DNA from 3 places in the Stenotrophomonas sp. YJH_SMC_46 genome. Region 1 is predicted to be linked to each of the others. Evidence: predicted binding sites of a transcription regulator. Region 1 holds the regulator's gene; each other region holds the start of a gene.

Region 1 (3,202 bases):
TGAGCAAGCTGGACGAGACCGGCCGCTTCGGCAACGCCCTGTCTGTGGCCGTGGACCATGCCCTGCCGATCACCTGGGTGACCGATGGCCAGGACGTCCCGGAGGACCTGCACCGGGCCAGTGCAGCCAATCTCGTACTTCGCCTTGAAGATTTGCGCCGAGCGGCCGATATGCCCTGCAACCCGGAGTTGAACCATGCCGTCGCGTGAGTACGCCAAGCTGACCAAGACCTTCCCGCTGTCGGCCACCCGCAGCGAGCCGCTCGGCCCTGTGCGCACCATCGCGGTGACCGGCGGCAAGGGCGGCGTGGGCAAGACCAACGTCTCGGCCAACCTGGCTGTGGCGCTGGCGGGCATGGGCAAGCGCACGCTGCTGCTGGACGCCGACCTGGGCCTGGCCAACATCGACGTGATCCTGGGCTTGAACCCCACCTTTACGCTGGCCGACCTGGTGGCCGGCCGCTGCTCGCTGGACGACGTCATCGTCGAAGGCCCGAACGGCGTGCTGGTGGTCCCGGCCGCTTCCGGCCGCCGGCACATGGCCGAGCTGGCCCCGGCCGAGCATGTCGGCCTGGTCAACGTGTTCTCCGAACTGGAACGCGAGCTGGACATCATGGTGGTCGATACCGCCGCCGGCATCACCGACGGCGTGCTGACCTTCTGCCAGGCCGCGCAGGACACCGTGGTGGTGGTCTGTGACGAACCGGCCTCGATCACCGACGCCTACGCACTGATCAAGGTGCTGTCGCGCGAGCGCGGCGTGGACCGCATCCAGGTGGTGGCCAACATGGTGCGCGACCCCAACGAGGGCCGCGTGCTGTACGAAAAGCTGACCCGCGTGTGCGAGAAGTTCCTCGCCGATGTCTCGCTGAACTACCTGGGCTGCGTGCCGCAGGACGACTGGCTGCGCCTGTCGGTGCAGCGCCAGCAACCGGTGGTGAAGGCCTACCCGTCCAGCCCGGCCGCGCTGGCGATCACCGAGATCGCGCGCCGCACCGCACGCTGGCAGGCGCCGACCGAACCGCGTGGCGGCGTCGAGTTCTTCCTCGAGCGCATTCTCAAGCAGCGCGGGGTGGCCGCATGAAAGGCGCAGCCCAGTACCGGGAGGTCCAGCGCTCGGCGGCCAACGAGGTCATCTCCCAGCACTCGGACCTGGTGCGGCGCATCGCCCACCACCTGGCCGCACGCCTGCCGGCGAGCGTGGAGGTGGACGACCTGATCCAGGCCGGCATGATGGGGCTGATCGAAGCGTCGCGCAGCTACGACGCCGACCAGGGCGCCTCGTTCGAGACCTACGCCTCGATCCGCATCCGCGGTTCGATGATCGACGAGATCCGCCGTGGCGACTGGGTGCCGCGCTCGGTGCATCGCCGCGCACGCGACGCCGCTGCCACCATCCGCCGCCTGGAACAGAGCACCGGCCGTGCCGCCAGCGCCACCGAAGTGGCCGCCGCGATGGAGATGCCGCTGCCCGAATACCTGCGGCTGATGGAAGACGCCGCGCGTGGCCAGGTGCTGAGCCTGGAGTCACGCATCGAGGACCAGGGCGAGCTGGATACCGTCGCCCAGGGCGGCCCGACGCCGCAGCAGGTGCTGGAGCGCGGCGAGTTCGGCCGCGAGCTGGGCAAGGCCATCGGCCACCTGCCCGAGCGCGAACAGCTGGTGCTCTCGCTCTATTACGAGCAGGAACTGAACCTGAAGGAGATCGGCGCGGTGCTCGGCGTGAGCGAGTCGCGGGTCTGCCAGATACACGGCCAGGCCGTGCTGCGCCTGCGTGGACGATTGAAGATTTTCGAGGCGGCCGACGCCGGCCTGGAAGAGTGAACATGCCCGAGGCGGCTGCCCCCGGCCACCCGGAATGAACAACAAAGGAACTCTGCTTTGAACAAGAACATGCGCATCCTGATCGTCGACGACTTCTCGACCATGCGTCGCATCGTCAAGAACCTGCTGGGCGATCTTGGCTTCACCAATACCGCCGAAGCCGAGGACGGGCATGCCGCGCTGTCGCTGCTGCAGAGCCAGTCGTTCGATTTCGTCGTCACCGACTGGAACATGCCGGTGATGACCGGCATCGAGCTGCTCAAGGCGATCCGCGCCGATGCCAAGCTGAAGACCCTGCCAGTGCTGATGGTCACTGCCGAAGCCAAGCGCGAACAGATCATCGAAGCCGCCCAGAACGGCGTGAACGGCTACATCATCAAGCCCTTCACCGCGCAGACGCTGGAAGAAAAGCTCGGCAAGATCTTTGAACGCCTGGCGGCCAGCGCCTGATGGATACCACGGTCGACAAGAACGCCCTCGCCCTGCGCCTGCAGGAAGCCCTGGACGCACTGGAGTCCGGTGACGAAGCTGCCTGGCGGCAACGCATCGACGGACTGGTCGCGCTGCGCACGCAGCCGATGATGAGCGGCCTGTCGCGGCTGGCCCGCGAGCTGGGACAGGCGCTGGGTGAACTACCGACCGTGCCCAGCGAGGCCGGTGAGCTGGATGACGCCTGCGCGCGCCTGGACCACGTGGTGGCGATGACCGAACAGGCCACCCACCGTACCCTGGACCTGGCCGAGGAATGCCGCAGCCTGACCGAACAGCTGCGTGCCGAAGGCCTGCAGCCAGGCCAGGACGCGCAGCTCGAGCGCATCCGCCACAACCTGACCGAGATGGCCCTGACCCAGAGCTACCAGGACCTGACCGGGCAGATCATCCGCCGCGTGGTCGGCATTGTCCGCCGCGTCCACGAAGGCTTCGGCGCACTCGGCCTGCCGCCGGAACAGCATCGCACCGACCCGGCACTGGCCGGGCCGGCACTGAAGGGACTGGACCGCCACGCGGTCTCGCAGAACGACGCCGACGACCTGTTGTCGGATCTGGGGCTGTAAGCATGAGCGCGGTATCCGACGACATCACTGCCGATTTCATCATCGAGGCGCAGGAGATCCTGGACCGCCTCGGCGAACAGCTGGTGTCGCTGGAGCAGGCACCGCAGGACAGCGACCAGCTCAATGCGGTGTTCCGCGGCTACCACACGCTCAAGGGCGGCGCCGGCTTCCTCGGCGTCACTGCCATGGTCGAGCTGTGCCACGCCGCTGAGGAGGCGCTGGGCGCGGCGCGCGCCGGCCAGGCCGTGCTGCAGGCCCACCACTTCGACGCGGCCCAGCAATCACTGGATTACCTGCAGTCGATGCTGGACGCCGTGTCGTCCG
Region 2 (3,202 bases), on a different contig from region 1:
CGCAGTGTGGTCGTCCACCGACCACAGGCGCTCCAGTCCGAGGCGTGCGGCAAGCACGCCGGCCACCAGGACGGCCTCGTTGCGGCGGGTCATGCGCGTGTCGAGGAACTGCACCAGCTCCGGAGTCAGGCTGTCGGCCGCACGGCGCTCTTCCCGGGGCAGCCGCAGCCATTGGACGACTGCCGAGCTGCTCTCGCCCGCAGCCAGGAAGACTGCAGCCAAGCGACGTCGCTGGGCAGCGCTTGGCGCCTTGGGCCAATCTGCAAGCAGGCGTTCCATTTCCACGTTGGCGCTGGGCACGTCCAGACCGGTGGCGGCCTGCGCCGGTGCCGGATCGACGCAGTAGTCCGCGACGCTCTCCGCGTATCGGGCCGGATTGCGGCGCATGAAGTCACACTGCAGGCCGGACAGGTTCTCCACTGCGATCGCGGTGGGCCGCCAGGCTTCCAGGCGCTGCAGCAGAGGTTCCAGCATCGCCGGCGTGAAGGTCTCCGGCAGGCTGGACAGGTGTGGGCTGCCCAGCACCAGCACTTCGTTCGGGCGTCCTGCGGGCGGTCCCTTCAGCTGGTCCGGGTGGAAGGCCGGTCGATAGGCGGTGCCGGTGGCCAGCGCATTGCTGCTGCATAGGGCCAGGAGAAGAAGGCTGGCAAAGCGAGGGGACATGCGATCTCCATGTAGATGAGCATCCTGCGGGACCTTCATGCTGGTCGTTTTCCCCTGCGGGCGAACCCCGCATCGGTCATGTAAACCTTTTTTCCTTGAGCTGCATCCTTCTGTCGGCGATGTGGTCGGCTGCCTCCCGGCGCCTGCGCTGTACAGCGTTCCGCCAACCGGTGGCGGAACGGATCCGGTCCAGCCGTTCATTGGCCCAATGCCTCGGTGTGAAGGCGGAGGCACGTGAGAAAGGTGTGAAGTACACGGCAATTGTCCACCGCATTCCGCCTGTAATGGACGGAGTTGCGACGGACGTCGCGGAATGCCGCTAAAGCGGCCGACGGCATCGCCGATACTCCCTCTGGATCCCGCTTCAGTTACCCGCCGCAGGACCCCAGACTGCCCCCCATGGGCGGTCCGCGCAGTGTGTTCCGCCGCTTCCAGATGCCGATCGCACCCGCAGCAGACGTTCTTGGCAGTCGCTCGAGAGGTGCCGTGGGCACCTGTAGTCCCTGGCAACTGATGTTGCCGCCGGGCATTCCGCCCGGCGGGTCACAACCGCTTACCGGACACCGAGGATCAGACAATGCTCATTCCAGGCTTCACGGCAGGCGCGCAGGCGCCGGACGAGCTGCATACCCGATGGTCGCCGTGGCGTACGCTGCTTGGCGTGCTGGCGCCGCAGCAACGCACCGGCACAGCGAAGGCGATGACCGACCGCACCGAGCTGGAGGCGCAGGTGGCCGCGCTGCATCGCGTGCAGGCCGTCATCGAGTTCGCGCTCGACGGAACCATCCTGCAGGCCAATGACAATTTCCTGCAGGCGATGGGGTACCGGCTGGAGGAGATCCAGGGCAGGCATCATTCCCTGTTCGTCGACCCCGAGCAGGCGCGCAGCGCCGAGTACCGCGACTTCTGGGCGCGCTTGGGGCGCGGCGAATATGACGCCGGACAGTACCGCCGCTTCGGCAAGGGCCAGCGCGAGATCTGGATCCAGGCCTCGTACAACCCGGTGCTGGACCGCCAGGGGCGGCCGTACAAGGTGGTCAAGTTCGCGACCGACATCACCGCGCAGAAGCTGCAGGTGGCCGACACGGCGGGGCAACTGGCCGCGATCGCCAAGTCGCAGGCGGTGATCGAGTTCAGCATGGATGGCCGCATCCTGTCGGCCAACGACAATTTCCTCGCCGCCACCGGCTACAGCCTGGACGAAGTGCGCGGGCAGCACCATTCGTTGTTTGTCGAGCCCGGGCATCGCAGCAGCGTGGAATATCGCCAGTTCTGGGAGAAACTTGGGCGCGGCGAATATGATGCGGGCCAGTATCGGCGCCTGGGCAAGGACGGGCGCGAGGTCTGGATCCAGGCTTCCTACAACCCCATCCTGGACCTCAACGGAAAGCCGTTCAAGGTCGTGAAGTATGCCGCCGACATCACCGCGCAGGTGCACGAGAACCAGGCCATGCAGCGCGCCGTGGCGCAGACCCGAGAGGTGGTGGCTGCCGCCAAGCTGGGTGACCTGACCCAGCGCGTAGCCACCGCCGACAAGAGCGGGCCGATTGCCGAGTTGTGCGAAGGCGTGAATTCGCTGGTCGAGGCGATGGCCGCGATCATCGGCCAGATCAAGTTCGCGGCCGACACCATCGCCGTGGGTGCGACTGAAATCGCGCAGGGCAACAGCGACCTGTCGCAGCGCACCGAGCAGCAGGCGGCCTCGCTGGAGGAGACTGCGGTGTCGATGAAGGGTCTTGCCGAGACGGTGCAGCGCACCGCAACCAATGCCCGCCAGGCCAGCCAGCTGGCCGGTGGGGCAGCCGATGTCGCCGCGCGGGGCGGCAATGTGGTGCATGAGGTGGTCGAGACGATGGCGGTGATCAATGCCTCATCGCGGCGCATCGTCGACATCATCGGGGTGATCGACGGCATCGCCTTCCAGACCAACATTCTTGCGCTGAACGCAGCGGTGGAGGCCGCGCGCGCCGGTGAACATGGTCGTGGCTTCGCCGTGGTTGCCACCGAGATCCGTGAGCTGTCGCAGCGTTCGGCCAGCGCAGCCAAGGAGATCAAGCACCTGATCGATGCGTCGGTGGCCAATGTCGGCGCCGGTACCGCGCAGGTCGAGAGCGCGGGCCGCACCATGGATGAGATTGTGACAAACGTGCGCCGGGTCAGTGACCTGATGAGCGAAATCAGCACGGCCGCGCAGCAGCAGAGCGACGATATCCAGCAGATGAACCAGGCCGTCGATCTGATTGACCAGGGCACCCAGCAGAATGCCGCGTTGGTCGAGGAGGCATCGGCGGCGGCACGCAGCATGGAAGAACAGTCGGCGCAGCTGCTGCAGACCGTGGCCAGCTTCCGCGTGCAGGGCGCGGCAGGGCAGCGGCAGGGAGCGGCGGCGCTGCACGCCGTCTAGGCCCGGCGGTTGCATCTGTCTTCCGTAGTATCTGCGTCGCCATATACGCGGTTGCGACCGGCGCGTTTGGCCCGATACAGGGCCTGGTCGGCGCGTTCGACCAGGTCGCGCGGATCGTGCTCTTCGCCCGGTGCC
Region 3 (3,202 bases), on a different contig from region 1:
GCGATGCGGCCGTGCAGGTCGCCATGTGCGGCGGCGTCGACCAGTGCTGCCACTTCGGTTTCCAGCAGCGTTTCCAGCGCGCGGCTGCGCCACTCCACTGCCACGCCGAGGAAATGCCCTTCGTCGGTGATGGCATTGGCGATCAGCTGGTAGCGCACGCCGGCATGGCCGATCTCGCGCTCCTCGCTGTGGCGTACGCCGGCCAGGCTGGCCAACGCCGGATGCAGGCGTACCGCGTCGCTGCCCACCAGCGCTTCGTTCGTCAGTTCAAGCAGCTGCAGCAATGCCGGGTTGGCGTAGGCGACCTGCCCTTCCGCATCGATCACCATCAGGCCGGTCTGCGCGCTGTCCAATGCCTGGCGCACGCGGGTGTTGCCGCGGGCCACCGCACGCTCGATCTCGATGCGTGCGCGCAGGCGCTGCTGCATGTCGACCAGGCGCTGGGCCAGTTGGCCGATCTCGTCGTTGGCGTTGTAGACACGCAGGGTGGTGTCGAGGCGGTCGTCGGCGATGTCGCTGGCGAAGCGCAGGGTGTCCTGGATCGGCCGGCGCACCGCACGCAGCACCAGCACCAGGCTGGTGATCAGCACGCCGGCCACCAGCAGCAGGGTCAGTGCGAACAGCACGCTCATGGCGCGCGCGCCGGCCTGCTGGCGTGCCTGCGCCGTGGCCAGCGCCGCCACCTGCGCCCGCTGGAATGCGGCCAGTGCAGGCGCTACGTCCGCAGCGGCACCCAGCAGCGACTGCGCTTCCACATCCAGGCCGACACGGGCAGCGGCATACCCCAGCAATGCGGCCTGATACGCCTCCATCCCGGTGCGCAGGGTGTCCTGCACATCCGCAGGCAGGCCCGCCAGCGCGAGGTCGAACGGCAGCTTCTCCTCGCTGGCGCGGTCGGCGTGGGTGGAATCACCGTCGAGCAGCAGCAGTGCCTCCTGCCTTCGCATCTTCTGCAGGGACAGCGCCAGCGCGGGCCGTTGCTGCACATCCACCTGCGCCTGCAGAGTGTCGGCGGCCTGCTGCAGCTGCGCAGCGAGGCCGGCATCACCACGGCCCATCTCGTCGACCCGTTCGAACAGGGCGGCCACACCCTGCGAGAACGCGTCGGCGGCTTCGGTCAGCGCCTGCAGAGCCTTGCGTCGGCCAGCATCCATCGGCATCGCGCGCAGCGCCTGCAGATCGGTCTGCAACGCCTTCTGCGTGGCCAACAGCTGCGCGCGGTCGGCATCATCGAAACTGCGTGCATACTGGGCCTGCAGGCGACGCGCTTCGGCCACCCGCGTGGACAGGCTGGCAGCCAGATCGCTGCCGCGCTGGTAGCTGGCCTGGCTGCGCGCAGCCAGTGCGTTGGCATGGCCAGTCCAGGCGTAGACAGCAGCGATCGCCACCAGGCCCAGGCCGCAGATCCACAGTGTGGCCTTGAGCTTGTTGGCCACGCTGAGCCGATGTGGCTGCAGCCAGCGCAGCAGCCCGGGGGACGCCGAGTGCAACGCAGCAAGGCGCGTGCGCAGGGACCGGAGGTGGGGGACAACGGCCGACATGACAGACTCCAGGCGGAAAGACGCATCTGTATCGGCCTGACTCAGGACAACTTTAGGGCGCTCCTGGTCCACTCCCACCGATTGCTGGCGGACGCGGCCTTTGTACCCGGCACAGGCGACAGGGGGATGACACCCGCGCAATGCTTGACCTCAACCCCGGTTGGGGGAGCACAGTAGATCTCCCTCCCCCGCCCGGCGCGCGCATGACGACGCTCGATGTCCCCCGCTACCTGCAACGCCTGCAGCTGGATGCACCGCCACCGCTGACGCTGGCGGGCCTGACCCTGCTGCAGCAGCGCCACAACGCACTGCTGCCGTTCGAAACCCTCAGCTGCCTGCTGCGCGATGCAGTACCGATCGACCTGGACAGCGTGCAGCGCAAGCTGCTCGACGACCGTCGTGGCGGCTACTGCTTCGAACTCAATGGCGGCCTGCTGGCACTGCTGCAGGCGCTGGGCTTCGATGCACAGCCGTTGAGCGCGCGCGTGCTGCTGGCCGCCCAGGACGGCGAACTGACCGCACGCACCCACCTGCTGCTGCGCGTGCAGGTGGACGGCGATGACTGGCTGGTGGATGCCGGTTTCGGCAGCCTGACCCCGACCGTGCCGCTGCGCCTGCATGATCCGCAGCCACAGGCCACGCCGCACGAGCGCTACCTGCTGCGCCGACTGCCTGGCAACGGTGATTTCGTGCTGTCGGCCGAGTCCCACGATGGCTGGCGGGCGATGTATCGGTTCGACCTGCAGGCGCCGGCACCAATCGACAACGTGGTGGGCAACTGGTACGTGTGCACCCATCCCGATTCCAGCTTCCCCGGCCAGCTGCGCGCATCGCTGACCGGGCCGGACTGGCGCCGCACGATCGGCAGCGGCAACTACACCGAGTACCGCCCCGGCCAGGTACCGGACAAGCGTCCGCTGCACGATGTTGCCGACGTGCGCGAGGTACTGCAGCAACGCTTCGGCATGCAGTTGCCGGACGACCCACGGCTGGACCCGGCGATCAACGACTGGCTGCAGCGCTCACGCGCCGCAACCTTGTAGCGCCGAGCCCATGCTCGGCTGAGCTTGGGCTGCTGGGTCAACAGCAGCCGAGCATGGGCTCGGCTCTACGCAACCGCGCGCGCCTGCAGCGCGATACGGTTGCCTTCACTGTCGAAGATCTCGGCCACGCGCCAGTCGCCCGCGTCGGCCGGTCCGAAGCGCAGCGCAGCGCCCGCTTGCAGTGCACGCTCCAGGCTCACCTCCAGGTCATCAACCCCGATGTAGATGCGCGCACCGTGGACGGAGGGCAGATAGTCGGCCCCCCGCACCAGCGCCATGCTGGCACCGGCGGCCTCATCGGAAAACGGCAGGTAGGCCATCCGGCAGTCGTGCAGCACGATGGGTTCGTCCACCGCCACCTGCAGCCACCGCTGGTAGAACGTGATGGCCCGGCCCAGATCACTGACCGGTATTTCGACATGCAGGATGGGGTTCATGCCCGCAGCATAACCGGACACTGGTACCCCCTTGCAGGGCAGCAATGGCATGCTGGGAGCGCCCTCAGCGCGGAGTCCTGCATGTCCCTGTCCGACCATCGACGTACGCTGGCACCGCACGGCTTCCTGCGCGTGGCGATCAACCTGGGCAACCCTGTGCTGGCACAGGGCGATGCGCGCT

Evidence for each region. The regulator FliA, encoded in region 1, starts transcription of late flagellar genes. The targets are predictions, from matches to a motif close to TAAAGTTTNNCNNNCNNNGGCCGATAA.
Region 2: AC5P8C_RS02455 (methyl-accepting chemotaxis protein) is a predicted target of FliA. The motif match lies at 984-1,010, and genes of this name have one in related genera.
Region 3: AC5P8C_RS06795 (methyl-accepting chemotaxis protein) is a predicted target of FliA. The motif match lies at 1,570-1,596, and genes of this name have one in related genera.

What each region holds. Positions count from the first base shown of each region.
Region 1 covers NZ_JCAFTO010000008.1:27,680-30,881, forward strand. Annotated here, with positions in the region: gene flhF (flagellar biosynthesis GTPase FlhF) at 1-209, shown strand, start outside; gene AC5P8C_RS19715 (MinD/ParA family ATP-binding protein) at 196-1,083, shown strand; gene AC5P8C_RS19720 (RNA polymerase sigma factor FliA) at 1,080-1,823, shown strand; gene cheY (chemotaxis response regulator CheY) at 1,881-2,273, shown strand; gene AC5P8C_RS19730 (protein phosphatase CheZ) at 2,273-2,878, shown strand; gene AC5P8C_RS19735 (chemotaxis protein CheA) at 2,881-3,202, shown strand, end outside.
Region 2 covers NZ_JCAFTO010000001.1:530,131-533,332, reverse strand. Annotated here, with positions in the region: gene AC5P8C_RS02460 (DUF5694 domain-containing protein) at 1-663, opposite strand, end outside; gene AC5P8C_RS02455 (methyl-accepting chemotaxis protein) at 1,241-3,067, shown strand; gene AC5P8C_RS02450 (GGDEF domain-containing protein) at 3,064-3,202, opposite strand, start outside.
Region 3 covers NZ_JCAFTO010000002.1:381,489-384,690, reverse strand. Annotated here, with positions in the region: gene AC5P8C_RS06795 (methyl-accepting chemotaxis protein) at 1-1,541, opposite strand, end outside; gene AC5P8C_RS06790 (arylamine N-acetyltransferase family protein) at 1,745-2,584, shown strand; gene AC5P8C_RS06785 (VOC family protein) at 2,650-3,021, opposite strand; gene AC5P8C_RS06780 (transporter substrate-binding domain-containing protein) at 3,103-3,202, shown strand, end outside.